One region of the Salipaludibacillus sp. CF4.18 genome, then DNA from elsewhere that is predicted to be linked to it. Evidence: riboswitches for the same ligand, from Rfam matches in the RefSeq annotation. Region 1 holds a riboswitch; each other region holds the start of a gene.

Evidence for each region. A riboswitch is a leader RNA that binds a small molecule or an ion and turns the genes downstream of it on or off. The one in region 1 is predicted to bind cyclic di-GMP.
Region 2: it holds a riboswitch for cyclic di-GMP, as region 1 does, so the genes downstream of both, ACHABW_RS07010 (amidase) here and ACHABW_RS09135 (competence type IV pilus major pilin ComGC) in region 1, are expected to answer to the same signal.
Region 3: it holds a riboswitch for cyclic di-GMP, as region 1 does, so the genes downstream of both, ACHABW_RS02280 (anti-repressor SinI family protein) here and ACHABW_RS09135 (competence type IV pilus major pilin ComGC) in region 1, are expected to answer to the same signal.

What each region holds. Positions count from the first base shown of each region.
Region 1 is NZ_JBIMEV010000010.1:114,694-121,629, reverse strand. It holds gene ACHABW_RS09150 (PilN domain-containing protein) at 1-528, opposite strand, end outside; gene pilM (type IV pilus biogenesis protein PilM) at 531-1,529, opposite strand; gene ACHABW_RS09140 (prepilin peptidase) at 1,529-2,296, opposite strand; gene ACHABW_RS09135 (competence type IV pilus major pilin ComGC) at 2,413-2,829, opposite strand; cyclic di-GMP riboswitch class II at 2,862-2,947, opposite strand; gene ACHABW_RS09130 (type II secretion system F family protein) at 2,952-4,157, opposite strand; gene ACHABW_RS09125 (type IV pilus twitching motility protein PilT) at 4,157-5,197, opposite strand; gene ACHABW_RS09120 (GspE/PulE family protein) at 5,206-6,867, opposite strand.
Region 2 is NZ_JBIMEV010000007.1:54,359-61,294, reverse strand. It holds gene ACHABW_RS07030 (two-component system sensor histidine kinase NtrB) at 1-84, opposite strand, end outside; gene ACHABW_RS07025 (DeoR/GlpR family DNA-binding transcription regulator) at 274-1,023, opposite strand; gene rhaD (rhamnulose-1-phosphate aldolase) at 1,210-2,034, shown strand; gene ACHABW_RS07015 (H-type small acid-soluble spore protein) at 2,037-2,222, opposite strand; cyclic di-GMP riboswitch class I at 2,441-2,530, shown strand; gene ACHABW_RS07010 (amidase) at 2,579-3,448, shown strand; gene ACHABW_RS07005 (glycerophosphodiester phosphodiesterase) at 3,576-4,598, opposite strand; gene ACHABW_RS07000 (NAD(P)/FAD-dependent oxidoreductase) at 4,867-5,991, shown strand; partial or broken gene ACHABW_RS06995 (YwiC-like family protein) at 6,113-6,795, opposite strand.
Region 3 is NZ_JBIMEV010000002.1:98,414-105,349, forward strand. It holds gene ACHABW_RS02270 (DUF1002 domain-containing protein) at 1-498, shown strand, start outside; gene ACHABW_RS02275 (NfeD family protein) at 784-1,419, shown strand; cyclic di-GMP riboswitch class I at 1,777-1,867, shown strand; gene ACHABW_RS02280 (anti-repressor SinI family protein) at 1,907-2,056, shown strand; gene ACHABW_RS02285 (helix-turn-helix domain-containing protein) at 2,162-2,404, opposite strand; gene ACHABW_RS02290 (helix-turn-helix domain-containing protein) at 2,659-2,994, opposite strand; gene ACHABW_RS02295 (DUF1189 domain-containing protein) at 3,313-4,122, opposite strand; gene ACHABW_RS02300 (Na/Pi cotransporter family protein) at 4,356-5,978, shown strand; tRNA gene ACHABW_RS02305 (tRNA-Met) at 6,127-6,203, shown strand; tRNA gene ACHABW_RS02310 (tRNA-Ile) at 6,228-6,304, shown strand; tRNA gene ACHABW_RS02315 (tRNA-Ser) at 6,315-6,407, shown strand; gene ACHABW_RS02320 (iron-sulfur cluster biosynthesis family protein) at 6,506-6,862, shown strand.

The sequences.
Region 1 (6,936 bases):
ACTAGCGACATACCTGGGTAATACCTCTTCATTCCATTCATCTTCATTTAAGATAATTTCTTCTGCTAACATTTCATCAATCATCGCTTCTTCGACAACAACTAGCTCATCAACGGCATGGAGAAAGCTTGCTGCCTCTCGTTGTTCATCAAATTGAATATCCGCAGTAATAATACCTTCCTCTTGATATTCAAACGTTTCAATAAAGCCGCGTTCAGGAAGTTGACGGACAAATGTCTCTAGTAATCGAGATATTGGCTTTCGTTGCCCCTCTAATTCTTCCACTGCCGATTCCAACTTACTTCCGTCTGAACCCATATTAGCTTGTCTCGCAGTAATAACCTGTTGCATTGCTCTAACATTTTCAATCTCTCTTTCCAACTGTTGACTTCGTTGCTCTTGATTTTGATGAAAAAGAAAGCCAAATACGACTACCATCATCATCGTGATAATTAAAAGAAACAGAAGAAGAAGTTGAATGCGATTACCCCTTGCTTTTTTCGGAAGTAAATTAATCTCAACGTTCATCACTACACCTCTTTTAGACAAAGGCTTAGAGGGAGAAGAAATTTGTTAGCTACATTACTATTATCTTCAATAATATCACCTATAGAATGTTTCATCTCTATCTCCAGACCCGTGGAATTTTCCAGCATTTTTTTAACCTTCATTAACATTGGATGATCTCCCGTTAGAAAGATTTTTGACACTTCTTTCTCACCTTTAAACAAGGTGTATTTATAAAAATCTATGACTCGTTCAATTTCCGTAAACGAATCAGCTAGATCACCATCTATCTTTTCACTATTAATATCTTTCCACGTTACAAGAGAATCCTCTTGCGTCATTTCCCAATTTTCTACATCTAAGTAATGAGGAATACTCCTCAGAAAAATCGGTTTATGATGGTTGAAGACACTAACATTTATCGAAGTCATGTCCCATTCCAATAACATAATGTGAGCATCGTCATCTATCTGATCTAAATAATTCAAGTAATAGAATCGGTAAAGAGACAACGCTGCGACATCTGCAACATCTGGTTTTGTATTTCCGTCTTCCAAATGCTTAACATACTGTTTTAATAACGGTTCTGGAACCGCAAAAAAAAGAATCTCAATCGTTTCCGTTTCTTCCTCAGAATCTAAAATATGAAAATCAAAAGAAGCATCTTCAAAAGGAAGATGAATAGAGGTTCCTATTTCAAAATTAATATGACCTCGTATTTCTTCTTTCGTTAGATTATTAGGAAGAGACAGCTTCCGAAAGAAAATCGAAGAGTCAGGGACGAGAAATTTAATGCTTTTTCTTTTTAATTTCCAATTCGCGATACACTCTTCTAAAATCAGAACGAAATTAGTTTCATCAATAATTTTTCCTTTTTCTATGATACCTTCAGGAACTGCTTTCTCATAGAATGCCACCATAGATGCTTCCGAGGCTTCTTTTGTTATGACACAACGGATGACGTGATCTTTAAATTGTAAGCTTACATGATCTTGTTTTCTGAAATTTAATAAACCTGTCATTAGAAACCTCCATTAAGTAGTAAGTTGACATACCAATCTAGTATTGGATCATAGAAATAGTAGCTTAGAATTGCTCCTAGGGCAATAAAAGGTCCAAAAGGGATTGGATGTTTTCTTTTTAGTTTACCAGTTATAAGTCCGATAATACCAAACACAGCCCCAAGGAATGACGATAAAAATATCGTTAATAATGTTCCTGAAAAACCTAGTACCAAACCAATTACAGCCATTAACTTGATATCTCCTCCACCCATGCCGCCCTTGCTTAGAATTGCTAAGAGCAAAAATAAGAGGAAACCAAATGCTGCTCCGGCAAGACTATCCCACCAATTTGGTAACGGTTCGATCACTCTTAATAGGAGAAGCGGAACTAAAAAAAACAATAGTACTTTGTCTGGGATCAGCATTGTCTCTAAATCAGATATTGTAATAATGATTAACATCGAAACAAAAACAAGAGCAACTACTAATTCCATCGACCATCCAACAATGATAGGAGAAAGTGAGAATAGAATTGCTGTTGCCAGTTCAAATAATGGGTATTTTACCGATATGTATGATGCACATTTTTTGCAATGTCCCCGCTGTACCACATAGGATACAACCGGTATAAGCTCTTTCCATGTAAGTGTTCGCTTACAAGTTTGACAGTTTGATCTCGGAGTAACAATCGATTCGCCCGCAGGAATCCGCAAGCCTACAACATTATAAAAGGACCCGAATATTGCTCCTACTACAAATAAGTATACATGAAAAAGAACTTCCATGGACATGCTTCCTTTCATATTTAAATCTAAAGTTTTCTATGGTATCAAACTTAGAAGATCATTATAAAGAAATGTCCCCCACAAGAGTGGGGGATAATTATTGAATTACTACATTTTTATGAATCAGCAATAGATAGATTGTTTCGTGTACCAGAAACTGTTTTAATTCCTACCAATTCAACAGTATGATCTCCACCTTCAACAAATGTAACCGTTCCACTTGTATACGATTGATCATTCGCATTGCTATGCGGGTCTTCCATATCATCAACAAGGAAACCACCACTTACTAAACCATCAATATCAATCGAAACTTCAGTAGCATTTGGATTAGAAGCTTCATACAATCTTGCTGCACTAATCAATTGCTGTGCGTTTGCTTTAGAAGCATCATCTCTTGAATTTTCAATTAAACTCCCCACACTAGGAATCGCAATTGCAGCGATAATCCCCAAAATAACAACAACTACCAATAATTCAATAAGCGTAAGCCCATCTTCATTCTTCAACATTTTTCTTAGCTTTTTCATCATGTTTTTTCTCTCCTCTTTTTTAATCTTTTATTTATAGAGAAGGCCGGTTGCACTACTCACTCCTGATGATCCAAGTACCCATTTAAATCGATCATCTTTCATCGCTTCCTTTGCTATCTCATTTATATTTCTGAATAAATTTGGAACATCGGCACCATAATCGAAATAACGATTGTTCCTACGACGACCGCTAATAAAATAATCATTACCGGTTCAATTAATGCTTTTAATTTGTCCGTTGCATATTCTACTTCTTTCTCATAGAAATCTGCAATTTTTACTAACATGTCATCCAATGCTCCTGTTTCCTCACCTATCGAAATCATTTGAATCACCAATGGAGGATAAACCCAGTGCTCTTTCATCGGAGTCGTTAGTTTTTGTCCTCTTTCCAACGCTTCACGTGACTGTTTCAAAGATTGGGAAATCACTTCATTCTCGACTACCTTTTCAACAATTTGCATCGATTGTAATACTGGAACAGAGCTATAGAATAATGTACTAAGAGTTCTAGACATTCTAGCTAACGCTGCTTTTTGCAATAGCGAACCAAAAATCGGCATTTTTAACAATGCATAGTCATAGTAATATTTCGTTTTGGGAGTTTGTTGAACCGCCCATAGACAAACAATTAACATAACTAGTAATAAGATCAGCAACCACCAAAATCCAGACACAAAATCACTTGCCCCTAATACAAATAGGGTAATTGACGGGAGTTCACCTCCGACATCACTCAACATACTTGCAAATGTTGGGACAACGGATGATAGCAGAAAGATTACCACACCGATGGCAACCACTCCCACAATAGCAGGGTAAGCTAGAGCTGCTTTTACTTTTTGCCTTGTTTCATGCTGTTTTTCAAACTGCAAAGCGAGTTGCTCTAACGTTTCATCTAATGACCCACTTACTTCACCTGCACGGACCATATTAAGGAAAATAGGCGGAAACACTTTTTTATGTTCTGAGGCAGCGTCTGAAAATGCTTTTCCTGTTAATAACTCATCGGCTATTTGTGCAAGGGCCCTTCCTAAAACTTTACTGTCTGTCTGCTTCGACAAGATCATTGTCGTGTCCAAGAGAGAAACACCTGATTTGAGTAATGTAGCAAACTGTCTTAGAAACAATACAAAATCCTGTAATTTAACCGGATTACCTAGTGAAATCTCTTTATTTAATAACGATGGAGCTACTTCTGTTAGAGAAGCTTGTGCGACTCCTTGTGCCCGTAGCTTTTGAATGGCTTGCCGCCGCGTTTGACCTAAGACAACCCCTTGCTTCTTTGTCCCATTTTTCAGTTTACCTTCGTATTTAAATTGAGCCATTAGGAATCCCTCTCTTGTAAGTACGGAGCTACCTCTTCGTGACTTACCTCGTTCCGCCTAAGTAGTTCTCGAAGTGACATCTCAAGTGTGTGCATACCCTCACTGCGACTTGTCTGCATGACATTATAAATCTGGTGAATTTTTTCATTCCGGATCATATTTGCAATCGCAGAATTATTTACCAGAATTTCTGTAGCTGCTTTTCTACTGCGATGATTAGTTGAAGGAAATAACCGTTGTGAAATAATCGCAGTCAAAACGGAAGCAAGTTGAATTCTAATTTGCGCTTGCTGTTCAGATGGAAACACATCGATAATTCGATCGATAGTCGCCGGTGCACTTGACGTGTGTAAAGTCGCTAAGACTAAGTGACCTGTCTCAGCAGCTGTAATAGCGGTAGAAATCGTTTCTAAATCTCTCATTTCCCCGACAAGAATGACATCCGGATCTTGTCTTAAAGCTGCCCGAAGACCATTCGCAAATGATTTTGTATCAAAACCAACTTCCCGTTGGTCCACAATACTATTATCATGTTTGTGCAAATACTCGATTGGATCTTCCAGCGTAATAATATGTTTTTTAAATGAGTGGTTAATGTACTTCAACATCGCTGCTAGAGTTGTTGATTTTCCACTTCCCGTTGGTCCAGTAACAAGCACAAGACCTTGCTTTTTTTCCGCAATTTTGTTTAGTAATTGCGGAAGCTGTAAATCTTCGAGACTAGGAACTCCCATTGGAATAATTCGAATCGCAAAACTCACGTGAGATCGTTGATAATAAGCATTAATCCGAAATCGTGACACTTGCGGAATACCATAGGAAAAATCGACTTCTCCTTTTTCTTTCAAAATTTCTAAGTGACTGCTAGGAAGCAGTGCTTCCGTGATTCCGACCATTTCTTCCGGCGATATCTTGTCTTCATCTACTTTTACCAAGTCACCATGTATACGAAATATCGGTGGCATACCAATTGTTAGATGTAGGTCAGATGCCTGAACATTCACTGCTTTTTCAAATAATAAATCTATTTTTTCTTTCAATGTTTCACCTACTTATCTGTTGCCACTCTTAAAACTTCTTCGGTGGTGGTTATACCTTGTTTGATTTTATAAAGTCCATCATCAATGAGGAAATTCATTCCCATTGAGTGTGCATAATCTCTAATTTCCGAGCCTGTTTTTTCGTTCATTATCATATTTTTAATCGTATCGTCTAAGGTCAACACTTCATGAATAGCTAATCTTCCGCGATAGCCGGTCATGTTACACGTAGGACAACCTTTGCCGTAAGAAAGTTGGTCTATAATCACTCCATGTCGCTGGAAAATATCCGCTTCCCGTTTTGTTACTTCTCTTGTTCCCTTGCAATCCCGACAGATTTTTCGAACGAGTCTTTGTGAAATAATACCCGACAGGGACGATGCCAATAGAAACGGTTCAATTTTCATATCGATTAGTCGATTGACGGTGCTGATCGCATCATTCGTATGAATTGTGCTTAGAACAAGATGGCCAGTCAATGAAGCTCTTACCGCAATTTCTGCTGTTTCAGAATCTCTAATTTCACCGACCATAATTATATCGGGATCCTGTCTTAATATTGATCTGAGTCCATTAGCAAAAGTCATGCCTACTTTGGTATTTACTTGGATTTGATTAATCCCCTCAATTTGATATTCCACAGGGTCTTCTACAGTAATAATATTTACCTGATCACTGTTTAAATCGTTCAAGCCCGCGTATAACGTGGATGATTTCCCGGAACCTGTTGGACCTGTTATCAAGATGATTCCATTAGGCTGCTTCAAAAGATATTTAAACTTCTCATGATGCGTCGGACTGAATCCTAGTTTATGCAAATCATTTATGGCGTTTCCCAAGTCTAGTATCCTCATCACTACTTTTTCACCATAAACAGTTGGCAGTGACGATATTCTTAAGTCGACAGGGTGAAATTCTACGTTCATCTTGATTCGCCCATCTTGAGGGACTCGCGATTCTGTAATATCAAGATTAGCCATAATTTTAATTCTCGCAATTAACATGCTTTGCATATGTTTAGGTAAATTCCGTTCGGTTCTTAGTACACCATCAATACGATATCGAATGTTCACCTTATCTTCCTGAGGGTCCACATGAATATCACTGGCTCTCTCTTGTATAGCCCGAAGGAGTAACTGATTTACAAGCTTCACCATCGGAGAATCTTCTTCGGCAATTGATTCCTCCTCTTGCTGTTCGGGATTGAATTCTTCCCCTAACATGTTTTCAACAGAGTCATCAAGATCATAGTATTTATTAATCGTACGAATAATGTCGTCTTTTGTAGCAATTGCAACTTCTACTTGAAATCCGGTTGATAACCTGATGTCGTCTATCGTAAAATAATCCATTGGATCCGCCATGGCAATAAATAATTTATCACCCTCCAATTTCAATTGCATGATATAATTTCTCATAGCCATTTCCTTTGGGATAAGCGAGACCATTTTCTGATCAATGGGATATCGGTATAAACTGACATGAGGGATTCCTAGTTGAAATTCTAATACTTCGATTAACTGCTGTTCAGTAATAAACCCTTGCTGCAGCAAAGAATCTCCAAGTTTTTGGTTACTTGATTTTTGACTTAACGTTTCTTCAAGCTGTTCACTGGTAATGAGACCTGAATCTACTAATAAATCTCCTAATCTTTTACGTGTTTTTTTCAACTACCTTCACCCATTCCAACAAAAATACTACTTTTTACCAATTGTATCCACTATAGTGAACATAATAGT
Region 2 (6,936 bases), on a different contig from region 1:
CGAGTTTAGAAAAAAAGATGCCTCAGAGATACTTTCCAATACCTGAACCATATCTATTTTATATTTAAATTTAGCAGGGTTCATTAGTATAGCCACCTCGCTTTCTAAATTTTCTCAACAGTTAGTTAAATGTATCATAATTTAAAATAGTTTTATATTAAAACTTTCGAAAAAGTATTTAGAAATTAGATATGATTACATTTATTTCATAAATAGGAACAAAAACCCTTTTAAAAATGAAAAATATCTCAAAGTAGTCCATTAGATTTGTTATTACTGTAATACCACATTTTTTGCTTTCAAAAACTCTGTCCATTTATTTAAGGGTAACTCATCTGTAATCAGCACGTTCACTTTTTTGAAATCGAGTAGTTTAACGAGAGAATCCTGATCAAACTTAGTAGAGTCTACAAGCAGAATAACTTTGTTTGATTGCTTGACCATTTCTAATTTTATTGCAGCTTCAATATCATCTGCGTCAGAAAGTCCTTTTTCCATCGATAGAGACTTGCAGCTAATCAATGCGATGTCAGCATTGAATTGCTGCACAGCATTGATTGTAAGAGGACCGACAAGGGCACTGGATCGTTCGCGCAACATGCCTCCGGTAGAGATGATATTCAAGTTAGAGTAGGAAAGTTCATTCAAGGCACTTACAGAATTAGTAATGACATTTATATCTTTGGTTGTGTTCGTTAAGTATTTTAATGCTTCATGTACAGTCGAACTTGAATCAGCCATGATTGACATTCCAGAAATAATATAACGCTCTAAGCGCATTGCGATGACTTTCTTTTTCTCTAAATTGCGGGTGTGCCTTGTAGTGTAGGGAAGGTCTTCGGTACTATTAAGCATTGCCCCCCCGTAACTTCTTTGAGCAACACCTTCCTTTTCCAGTTTTTCAAGATCTCGACGAACTGTTTCCTCGGACACCTCGAATTCATTAGCTAGTTCCTTAACGTTAACTTTTCTATCAACATACAATTTATTTAAAATGACTTTTTTACGTTCAAAACCTTTCATTTGACCAACTCCTTTGCTTCTCAATTTTAATCTATTTTTTTGTTAAATGAAACAAAATTGTGACATTTCCTCAATTAAAACCACAACAAACAATTGTTAATATTGTTTGTTGTGGTTTTCGGAGTTATACTTATGATAGTTAAAGATTTTAAAAATACTACGACATAAAGCCAAGGAGTGATTGACATGTTAAATATTTTAGAAGCATCTTTTGTAAAGGAAATGCGAGAAGTTACTGGAAACTTATATCGTTTTGGTTGGGATGAGCGAAACGGAGGGAATGTCAGCTACTTACTCCCGGAAGATAGTCTAGAAAAATATATCGATGTTACCGAAGTGAAAAGAAAAGCAGAGATGAATTTCGATGCTTCAGACCTTGCCGGAAAGTATTTCATCGTGACTGGGTCTGGAAAGTATTTCCGCAATGTTGAAAAGGACCCCTCTGTCTGTTTAGGAATTATCCGAGTCACAAACGACGGGAAGTTTTATGAAGTTCTATGGGGCTTTGAGGATGGGGGAACACCTACAAGTGAATTACCGACACATTTAATGATTCATGCGGCAAGATTAAAAAGAGATCTTAGTCATCGAATTGTCATTCATACGCATACAACAAATATTATTGCGATGACCTTCACTCATGAACTAGATGATCGAGCCTTCTCAAGAACACTATGGCAAATGTGTACGGAGTGTGTGGTTGTTTTCCCGGAAGGTGTTGGAATTATTCCTTGGATGGTACCGGGGACGGACCAAATTGGAGAAGCGACGGCTAAGAAAATCGCGGAAAATAATCGTCTCGTTATTTGGCCTCACCACGGCATTTATGGAACGGGAGCAACAATCGACGAAACATTCGGTTTGATTGAAACAGCAGAAAAAGCGGCACAAGTTTACACAGCTGTTAGAGCTCAAGGTGACATTAAACAAACGATTACTGACTTGCAACTGATGGAACTGGCCGCTCGTTTCGACGTAGTTCCTAAAGCAGGTTATTTAAATGTCGAGTAAGTTTATGGGCCTTCCTCTACGAGACCCGAGAGGTCTACTTCTTGTGAATGATCCATTTCGTCCAATGGAAAAATGGTTGCCGTATTATTAGCTTCATTGAGTTCTTCTATATATACGGGAATTCCGTGATAAGATACGTTGATCATAACTGGTGATTCAATAATTTCTTTTATACGATGATTATCCATAACATCCTCCTTGTCATATCTTCCTTGTATTTTTCACGGGATACGTGAAAGTATGAGAGGAGGATATTGGATGACAGTGAGGATTGAATTGCACCTTTTTAAGTAACAGACAGTATTGATACTATTTCCTATCGCTTAATGATTCCATCGTCGGATTTATTGGTGTGAAAAGCATAGACGAAATCAAGTTATAAATATATAATATGACTAAATATATAATCTGAAAAAGGTAAACTTGACCTAAAGGGAAGGACGCAAAGCCATGAGCCTAAATGCTTATCAAAGCAGATGGTTGTCAGGTTCCCGGGCCTTCTTTTTTATGAGCCTCGGCTTACAGAATAGGGGGGATTTTTGTTATGAAGAAAATTGTGATGGTGGTAGTTTTGTTTTTTGTAATTGCCGGAAGTATATCTTTAAATGTCCATGCATTAGATAAGCAAGACAGAGCCACATGGTTATGGAATCCATGGATGTTTGTGAATGATGAAGATGGAACTGTCACTTTCCTTGAAAGTAAAAACGTGAACAAGGTTTATGTTCAAATCGATCAGGATATGTCGATCCCTCACTATCAAAGCTTTATTGAAAAAACATCAGCAAAAGGAATAAGTATATATGCTTTAGATGGGGGACCTGATTGGGTTGCACCTAAAGGAGCACGTAATCAGTCTAAAATGTTATCATGGCTTGAGAATTACCAACAAGAATCCACTACTGCACAAAAGTTTGCAGGTGTTCATTTGGATGTCGAACCTTATTTGTATAGCGGGTGGAGTAAAAACCAAGCAAAGACAGTAACAGCATTTCAATCCTTGTTAACAGATGCAAAGATAAGAACGGAATCATTGGGTCTACCGTTGGAAGTAGATCTGCCATTCTGGTTTGATGAAATTACTTATAAAAACACTTTCGGAAAAGGAATTCTTGCGGAGTGGGTCATTGCTAACATGGATAGCGTTACCATTATGGCCTATCGTGATTCTGCTCCGATGATCATAGATATTGTCAAAAATGAAGTAGCTTATGCCGGTCAGCACGGAACAGCACTTGTTATTGGCGTGGAAACTGGTCAAACCAGTGAAGGGGACAGGATTACGTTTTATGAAGAAGGAGAAACATATATGAACCAACAACTTGAAATGGTTCATAATCATTATGCCAATTATTTCGGTTTTAATGGCATAGGAATTCATCATGTCGACAGCTGGAAGAACATAAAACCTTAATATTACTAAGTAGTGCCTGTTATTTAGGTGCTACTTTTTTTCTGTATATATTCGCTTTTTATGATGCTTATTTTTCTATTCAGAAAAAAAAGAGGATAATTTTTAGTATCCTCCTTTTGATTTTAAATTACGGTCTTACTTCATCAAGACGATTTGGATAGTCCGTGAAGATACCGGTGACACCCCAATCGATTAGTCGCTTCATTTCCCCTCTAATATTAATAGTGTAGAGATGCACAAGAAGATCATTATCTCGTGCTCTTTGGACAAAGTCTTCGTCAATAACTTCTGAACCATCGTGAAGTCCAAGGTGTGGACCAATTCCGACTGCATATTCACGGATTTCAGCGAAGTCCTCATCAGTCATATCTTCGGGGGAAGGGGTTGTATTTAACCACTCTTTTAGTTCATTTCCTTCTTCTCCATTAATTTCCCACCAAAGCAGTTGTATTAAAGGAATTCCTTCGTTGATAGCATGAATTTTTTGCAGACTATCTTTGTGGAATGATTTAATGAACAGATTCCCTTTTTCAACAAGTCCGTGTCCTTTTGCAATCTCGACCACTTCTTCCTCGATGCCGTCGTTAAGAGTAGGCGACTTTGTCTCGATATAATAGTTTACGCCCATTCCGTATTCAGCAATAATCTCTTCAAGTGTCATTATTTTTGCACCTTCGAATGATTTATCCGCTTTATCAGGATATTCTTTATTGAACCACGACCCCGCATCAAGTTCTTTTACTTCCTCAAGGGTAAGATCATTGATTCTTCCTTGCCCATCGGTGAGGCGGTCTACTTCCATGTCATGAAAGGCCACCGGTACGCCATCCGCTGTCATTTGAATGTCCATTTCTAAATAATCAGCATTCATCTCAATTGCTTTATCATAAGCAGGTTTTGTATGTTCAGGAGCATAACCACTTGCCCCTCCATGTGCAATATTTAGAAATTCTTCGTCTGCCGTGGCTGCAGCTTTGGCGCCCTTTCCTTTTGAGGCTCCAGTGTTGTCTATCTTATTCTCCTTTTCTTCTGATTGTGCTTTCGCATCATTATTAGAACTTTCATCTTTCTTTTCGTCATCACCACCGCATCCAACTAGTACTAAAGCGATTGCAACTGAGCTGAACAACCTTATCCACTTTACTGTCATAAGCACCCTCCATATTATTTTTTTAAGGAATAAGAAAAGTTTATTTTGTTAGTTGTTCCCTAAAAAAGCACTTTTATAGAAGAGGTTAACCAAAGTTTTGTTCTGGACAAACTAAGCATGAGGGGCTCAAGCAGCGGTTTATAAATGCATTGCATAAGAGGATGGTAAGGGGAAATTTCATTCACTATTCTCTCATTCTGCATCGATAAGTCATTACTGTTAAAATAAGGTGTAAACTAAACTAACGAAAATGAAAAAGGTGTTGCAATTGAAATCATATATAGTGGTCGGTGCAGGTATTCTAGGAGCTTCAACCGCGTATCATTTGGCAAAGACTGGGGCTAGTGTAACGATTGTTGACCGCGAGGAACCGGGACAAGCTACAGGGGCGGCTGCAGGAATTATTTGTCCTTGGATGACAAGACGTCGCAATAAAGCATGGTATCAGCTCGTGAAAAAAGGTGCTGCATTTTACCCAAAACTAATCGAGGAGCTAAAAGCACTAGGCGAGACCGAAACAGGCTATGCAAATGTAGGTGCTATCCGACTGCATAAAGACGAAAAGAAACTAGATCAAGTGCTTGAAATCGCATTAAAAAGAAAAGTAGATGCTCCAGAAATGGGAGAAGTCAGAAAGCTTTCTCCAGCAGAAACAAAAGCATTATTTCCTCCACTTCATCCTGAATACGGATCGATTCATATCAGTGGTGGTGCACGTGTTAACGGAAGTGTATTATGCAGCTCTTTAATTCAAGCTGCGAAAGTGCACGGGGCAAAAGTCATCCATGGAAATGTAAACTTAATTGAAGAAGGTCAGAGGATTAAAGGTGTGACTATTAAGGGAGAAAAGTGGTACGGGGACAAAGTCATTGTGACAGGTGGCGCCTGGGCGAAAGAATTATTAAAGCCCCTCCATCTAGAATTCAATTTAAGACCTCAAAAGGCACAAATTATTCATCTTGATCTACCAGGAGCGGAGTCTGGTAATTGGCCGGTAGTTATCCCTCCAGGAAATCATTATTTACTTTCGTTTGGTGGTGGGCGCTTGGTCGCAGGTGCAACCCACGAAGATCACGCTGGTTTTGATCCCCGGGTGACAGTAGGAGGAGTGAACGACATTTTGGAAAAACTGCTTGAGACGGCACCGGGTTTAAGTGATAGTACGTTCGTAGAAACGCGAGTAGGCTTTCGCCCAATTACCCCGGATTCTGTACCTGTAATGGGCGAGTGGCCACCTTATGAAGGCTTGCTCATTGCAAACGGACTTGGAGCATCTGGTCTCACAGCTGGTCCCTATCTTGGAAGCCAGCTAGCCAATTTAGCACTAGAAAAGGAACTGGAAGTGAATTTAGGTGATTACGCCTTGTCAAAAGCAATTCAAGTGATGGAATAGACCTTGTGCTCTATGATCCATTATGTCGGGATTGCCTAACATATTCAGATAGGAGGTGACTTAATAGTTACCACTTATCTGATTTTTTTGCGATTACTTGTTAAATGTACTTAGTTTTAAATCAATAAAATACGACTCCGGTTAGAACAACAAATAATATACTAGTAATGATTTCTACCATTCCAATCTTCATTGGCTTTAGCATCGTTTTGCGCGGAAAAAAAACAGTTCTAAGTAATGAACCGACAAATAATAGAGAGAGACCAGCAAAACCAAATAGAAGAGGTATGATAAGTAATAAACTATGATAACTATAATTAAACATTTGAAAATACCTATTTTTACGTTCTCTAATTAGTGATTTCACATGGAAAACACTTGCCGTAAAAAATAGAACGGAAAGTATGAAAAGCATCCATGCTGTAAGGTTAACCGATTGCTCACCGATATAATAAGCCATGAGAGTAAGTGTAGAAAGTCCGATAATAGCACTGAGGCCATTAAGGAAAAGACGCTCTTTCTTTTTTTTAGCGAAGTAAATATTTAAAGTGAAAAAAGGAGTCGCAAGCACTATGATTAATAAAAGAAACGGATACTTAATTAAAACCGGTAGCACACAAACGGCACCAATAAAACCACAAATCAAAATCGGAGGCAACACTTTCGCCCCTAATTTAGGCTGACGAATATAAGCCAGAAAAGGCCGCTAGAGCAATAGAAACTAAAAACCCCCAGAAAGAATAAGACTTGCCACATGGAAAACGATGTGCCTAATACCCCCAATATGTATGGAACAATAAGCATGGCCCAGGCGCCATGTTCTTTTGGAAGATACCACTTCATGATGCATTCTCCTTTTAATAGTATTGATGTCACACTAAATATACTAGGTTTTTCATTGGTTTTGCTATGACATAAATCACATTTAGTTTTTACTAGTGTGAT
Region 3 (6,936 bases), on a different contig from region 1:
GGTACAGGAGCTTTAACTGGTCTTATTAAAGCTTATGAAGCATCAATAGATGAGGTTATACCTGAGGAACAAAAAGAAGTAGCAAATGAAGAGTTAGTTAAAACTGCCGAATTAGGCGAAGAATATGGTGTTGAAGACGCAACAGAACTAATGGCAAGAATAAAGGAAGCATTAGCGGAAGAAAATATTGAAACGGAAGAAGATTTAAGAGCTCTTATTCAGCGATTAGCGGATGAGCTGGGAATGACACTAACTGAAGAAGAACTTAATGGCCTTGTCTCTTTGTTTGATCGAATGAAAGATTTAAATATAGACTGGGACCAAGTTCAGGACCAGATTAGCCATATTCGTGAAAATATTGGAGATTTTTTAAGCAGTGAAGAAGGGCAAGGTTTCATTGACTCTATTTTAGAGTTTTTCAGCAGTTTAATTGATATTATTAGAGGTTGGTTTAGCTCTGAAGCTTTCTATATTCCAGAAACAAAGAAAACAGCTTAGTTAATCAAAGGCACTTCAAAAGTTTAAACTTTGAAGTGCCCTTTTTAACACTGAAATCTATAGTGTTACTGGGGATTAGAGATTATTTTTTCGTCGAACAGAGAGGCCCAAATCCGCTTTAGGCTGCTGTCCTCCCCGGGTAATGCTTCAGCCTTCTGTTTGTTTTTTAGTTCTTTTACTTTGAAACTAATGAAACTTTTTAGTTTTAGATTCGTATTTACACATATAAGGAAAACATTTGATACAATATAGACATCAGGATTTAGATTGAGAGGAGGAAACCATATGGAATTTTTAGATCAAGCTTCCATCGGGTTCTTAGTTATTTTCCTAGCGACGTTGCTAATATTCGGCGAAATAATGGTGAGGACAAAAGGATTATTCGGGTTGTTAGGTATTGCAATTATGACAATGTATTTCTCCTACCACCTAACCTCAATAGATGAGGGATTTTGGGTTGTCATACTTTACCTGATAGGATTATGTCTTGTTATTTTTGATGGTAAGGTGACCGGAGATGGTACGATAGCTTTTATAGGAATACTTCTAATGGTATTAGGATTGGCTCTCCCGGCACCGGATTTAGTATATGGTGTTTTGGTTGGATTGGCATTGATTATTGCAGCACCTAGTTCATATTTATTTACTAAGGTGTTCCGACCAAGAAAAATGTGGGAAAAGATGACGTTAAAAGACAAATTATCTAGTGAAAATGGATACAATTCAATGAACGATGATTATTATGAGTTAATTGGAAAAATGGGAGTAACCAAAACGCCTTTTCGACCAACAGGGACTGTGGAAATTGACGGTAAGTTATTCAGCGCCACTTCGGATAATCTTTGGATTAATGAAGAGGTAAGTGTGAAGATAATTTCTGTTGATGGGACGAGAATTTTAATAGCGCCAGAGAATAAGTAAAGTAACTAGGAAATCAGCACAGAAAATTTCTTATTAAATGCCAATACTATTGAAACGCTTGGATAAATTATATCCAAGCGTTTTAATTTACTTGGTTTTCGTAATTTGGATATCAATTTATAGTAAATTCTAAAGAAATTCACATAAGCAAATCTTTGAAAGAGTAACTTATAATTAGATTCTTTCTCAGTAATATGAAAAAAGGTGAGTAAAAAGATGTGTTTTGAAGCACATGACAAATTCCCCTAAAATTTTCTAATTATATAGTCTATAATTTAGATACTCTTCGCTATTTATTACTAAATATAGGGTGATTAGTTGTGGTTTTGAGATGTAAATGAATAAATACATACATATTCTAGTAAATGGCAAATCTATTGAAAAATAGAGACGCAAAGTTTCGGGTCTAAGGGGTATTGGCATTTCCTATGATTGCTGAACTGTCTAGTCGGTTAAAAAGTCCCGTTAGGAGGAGTTAACTATTAGGATGGAAAAACAATACCGGTATCAGCTAGATGAAGAATGGACAGATCTAATACTACAAGCAAAAAATTTAGGTTTGAAAACCGAAGAGGTAAGGGAGTTTTTATTAATAACGATAACCAAAAAAAGTGAATTGCGTCAGGACAAAATTTAAGTTCTGCATCATATCTGTTTTATTGTATAGAATAAGTCCGTAGCACCTTGGAAATACCTGGTGCTACAGAAATTTGATGGGTTTAAGGTTATAATCATGTGTTTTTTATGATTGTTGCTGTTGTTTTGGTAAATCTTCCACAATTCTCTCGTGATGCAATAAAGGACTAAGAGGTAAATCTAACGTTAAGAATATACGCTTTACTACATCAATTGAAGGGTTTTTCTTCATATTACGTTCTAAATAGCTTAAATAAGATTTAGATACTCCAGTCTTTCTAGATAATTCTGATAACGTATACCCTTTTTCTTTACGGCGTCGCTTGATCATTTCACTAATCACTTTCATTCCTCCTTGAATGTATATTGCACTTAGTTCATTATAACGCACAAACGTAAATATCGGAAAAATGAAAAAGGAAGTAAATGTGAGCATGTACTATATAAAAGACGATAACTGTTCGTTATATAGTAATTATAACGAATTATGAGGTTTTATATTTTATTTTTCATTCTGTATAATGTACATTATATAACTTTATAAAGAACGTCATTTTAGTAATTTACTTAAGGCAAAATAAAAAGCCCCGCGAAGGACTTTCATTATTTTTTATTTATTTTCCATTTGTTAAATTCCAGAAACTCTTTAAACTCGTCTTTTGACACACCTGAATCCATCGCTTCTCTAACTAAAGCTTGCCATTCATTATCAAGATTACTGGTATGTATATTGTCTAAATCTGATTCATCTTTCAATAATACATTCATATCAATATGTAAGACGGTAGCTATTTTTTCTAGAAACTGAATAGATGGATTTGTTTGTATATTTCTTTCTAATGCACTTAAATATGACTTTGCAACACTTGCTCTATCAGCTAATTCAGTCATAGATAATCCGGCTTCTTTCCGGTATTTTTTAACACGCTCTCCTATCATTTGAGGCCCCCTTAAAAGTCTTAAACACCAGCTAGCCTTGGTGTTGGTTTATATCAAGAACTTTACTGTTCGTTATATAATATTAATATATCACATTTTTTAATGAAAAACCTCTAAATTACATTAATTAAGAATTAATGTTAAAAGAAGATGTATTACGGGAGTCTATTATACTTTTTAAACATCCTTAAAAGCGATGAACAAATCTAGTTAAGTTCGTGCGAATTGGTTTATTGTAGAATGATATTCAAAATTTGAGCGAGCCCTTTAGAGGATTCGCTCAAATTTTGTTTTTAGTGGCTTTAATTTAGCTGAGAACTAAATTTGTGGTTGTTGTGGATCTGAAGGTTTATCACTTATTGGTTTTTGTTTTGGTTTAGGTATATTTCTTAAAACTAGGTTAATCATAACGATAGCGATGACCCAGTATATAGCAAAAGAAAAAGGAATATTTAAACCAATAGCATCAAAGACCGCGAAAATTATAGTTGGTAACGTTACCGCATAAGCGGAGAGTACCCAGCCTTGTTTAAAGTTTAGCTGGTTAGCAGTTTTTCGTTTCAATAGAAGGGTAATAACAGACAAAGTAAAGATACCGATAAATTTCAAAGCTGTTGTAAATAAATACAGTCCTATAATCATGACACCGATTATTAACGGTAAGAGTTCTCCGAAAGTTTCTATGTGTTCTGATAGTTCTGCTTTTGATATGTCTGTACCTAGGTCCTGATAACTTACAGGTTGGGGATTCCCTTCAATAACCAATACAGCTTCCCGATCTAATAGTGCAAAAGCAGTTTGATACTCATTTAAATCTAATGGTGTGAGCTCTCCTGTGGGATCAAAAATGATCACCGTATTATCGTTTTCTGTAATAATTGGTTCCTCTACATCAGACTTAAGAATTCCATTCTCAACGGAGAAATCAGGAATAGACTCTTCCAAATTTGTACTTACGTACGTATAAAGATTGTTAACATTGGCACCTAATTGAATGGAAAAAGGGATAGATGTGATTAGCATGAGGAAAAATACATAAAGAATTGTTTTGCCAATTTTTTGCATACGAAATTTTGCAATAGTTTCCGGAGAATGTAAACTGCTAATAAATTGTTTAAATATATTCATTTGTTCACTCCTTGGTTTATTTATGTAAATTATTTGGTTAATGACTCTTATTCTAAAGGAACATATCATAATGGACAAGTAAACTTTCCTTGTGTTTTTTTGAGTTGGTTTATAAACTTAATATAATCTTTACAATTCATTAATATTTTATTAATAATTAAAGTTTACGATAGTAAAGGTTAGCGAAACAGATCGAATTAAATCGAAACTTGGTAGATCAAGGGGATGACGTATTGGAACTAAGAGATTTGTTGTTTATGTTTTTCGGTGGATTGGGTATTTTTCTATTTGGAATCAAATACATGGGGGATGGACTGCAAAAGGTTGCTGGTGACAAACTAAGAGATGTATTAGACAAGTTTACTAGTAATCCTGTTATGGGTGTTATTGCGGGTATTGTAGTAACAATACTTTTACAAACCAGTACAGGAACCACAGTTCTTGCGATTGGACTTGTAAATGCTGGTTTTATGACTCTTCGCCAGTCAATTGGTGTAATAATGGGTGCGAATATTGGAACAACTGTTACAGCATTTATAATTGGACTTAAAGTTTCCGATTATGCGCTGCCCATTATTGCAGTAGGAACTTTTCTGATTTTCTTCCTGAAAAATAAAAAAGCAAATAATTACGGGCAAGTATTTTTCGGATTTGGCGCATTGTTCTATGGATTAGAATTAATGGGCGATGGTATGAAACCGTTAAGAGAGATGGAAGCATTTACGGACTTAACGGTTAGTATGAGTCAAAATCCACTATTAGGAGTTCTAATAGGAACTATTTTCACGGTAGCGGTGCAAAGTTCATCTGCAGCCATTGGTTTATTACAGCAATTATTTGCTCAAGGCGCTATGGATTTGAGTGCTGCATTACCGGTCTTGTTTGGTGATAATATAGGTACAACAATTACAGCGGTTCTTGCTGCAATTGGGGCATCCATTGCAGCGAAAAGAGCAGCACTAACACATGTTATTTTCAATGTTATTGGAACAATTTTAGTTTTAATTATTATAGGTCCTTACATTGCAATGATTTCTTTTTTACAAGATTCTTTAGTATTGAATCCAGAAATGACCATTGCTGTAGCTCACGGTATTTTCAACGTCTCCAATGTTCTCATTCAGCTTCCGTTCATTGGAATATTGGCTCTTATAGTTACAAAACTTATTCCAGGAGATGAAACAGTGATTGAGTACAAAGCGCAGCATCTCGATCCTGTGTTAATTTCCCAGTCATCATCTATTGCTTTAGGTCAAGCAAAGAAAGAGACATTGAGAATGGCGGAGTTATCTAAGCAAGGCTTAACCGAAGCTTCTCAATTTGTAGAAACAAAAATTAAGCGACACGCAGAACTTACTTATCAATTTGAAGATGCGATTAATAACTTGGACCGGAAAATCACGGATTATTTAGTTAAGATTTCAACGAACTCTTTAACGGCTAGTGATTCTCGTTTACATTCTATGCTTATGGATACAGTCCGTGATATAGAAAGAGTCGGGGACCACATGGAAAATATTGTTGAATTAGCTGAATTCCAAGTAACAAATAAAGTGAAAATGTCAGAATTAGCAAAAGAAGATTTACGCGAAATGTTCAGTTTGACGATCGATACGTTAGATGAGGCAATAAAAGCATTAGAAAATGAAGATGTTGATGCTGCCAGATCTGTTGTATTAAAAGAGGAACAAATTGACAAAATGGAAAGACAGCTTCGCAAAAAACATATTTTACGGCTAAATGATGGTAGTTGTCAAGGTTCTGCAGGAATCGTGTTTGTAGATATGATTAGTAATTTAGAGCGGGTAGGCGATCATTCAGTGAATATTGCTGAAGCTATTTTGGAAGAAGAATAAAGTTAATTATGGGGATTGTTAGCAGCAGGAAGGGGTCATTTCTTCCTGCTGTCTTCAACTTTTGTGAGAAAGATTAAAAAAAGTGTTGACTTGTATTTGATTCCCGTGCTAAGATAATCATTGTCTTTAAAAGAGCGATGGACAGCAAGGCGGTGTAGCTCAGCTGGCTAGAGCGTACGGTTCATACCCGTGAGGTCGGGGGTTCGATCCCCTCCGCCGCTACCATGATTTTATAGACTTATCCAGTTTGGACCCTTAGCTCAGTTGGTTAGAGCAGACGGCTCATAACCGTCCGGTCGTAGGTTCGAGTCCTACAGGGTCCACCATATTTTTCTAGGAGGAATACCCAAGTTTGGCTGAAGGGATCGGTCTTGAAAACCGACAGGGGAGTCAAATCCCGCGGGGGTTCGAATCCCTCTTCCTCCTCCATATTGACTTTAACAGCTCACTAGCTATTGCTAGTGAGCTTTTTAATTGTCTTCTTTCTTTTCCTCCTTCATAATGAAGAAAGTAAGGGAGTGAATGTAATGGAAGTTTTTATAACTAATGAAGCGATAAATGTAATTAACGAAGCAGCATCTCTTCAAGAAGATCAAGTGTTGTTTATCCAGTATGAAACAGATGGATGTGGCTGTGTCGTAAGTGGAGTCAGTCAATTAGTTGAATTAAAGGAACAAGACATTACAGATAGAGAATTACTCATAGAAACTACACCATTACCTTTTCGCGTTGCTATTGAAAAGCGTGTCGAATGGATATATGATGAAAAACTAATTATTGATTTTTCTAAGAACGCAAATATGCTTCAATTGAAGAGTCCTAACCAAATGATAAATCCCCGGATGTCATTCATGTCATGGAGCAAGTCAACTCAAAATGTATAGAGTGGTATGTTGAGTGCTAGTTAAAAATTATTTTTCTGTTTTATCCTTGTAAAATTCTCACGGAGTCTTCTAAA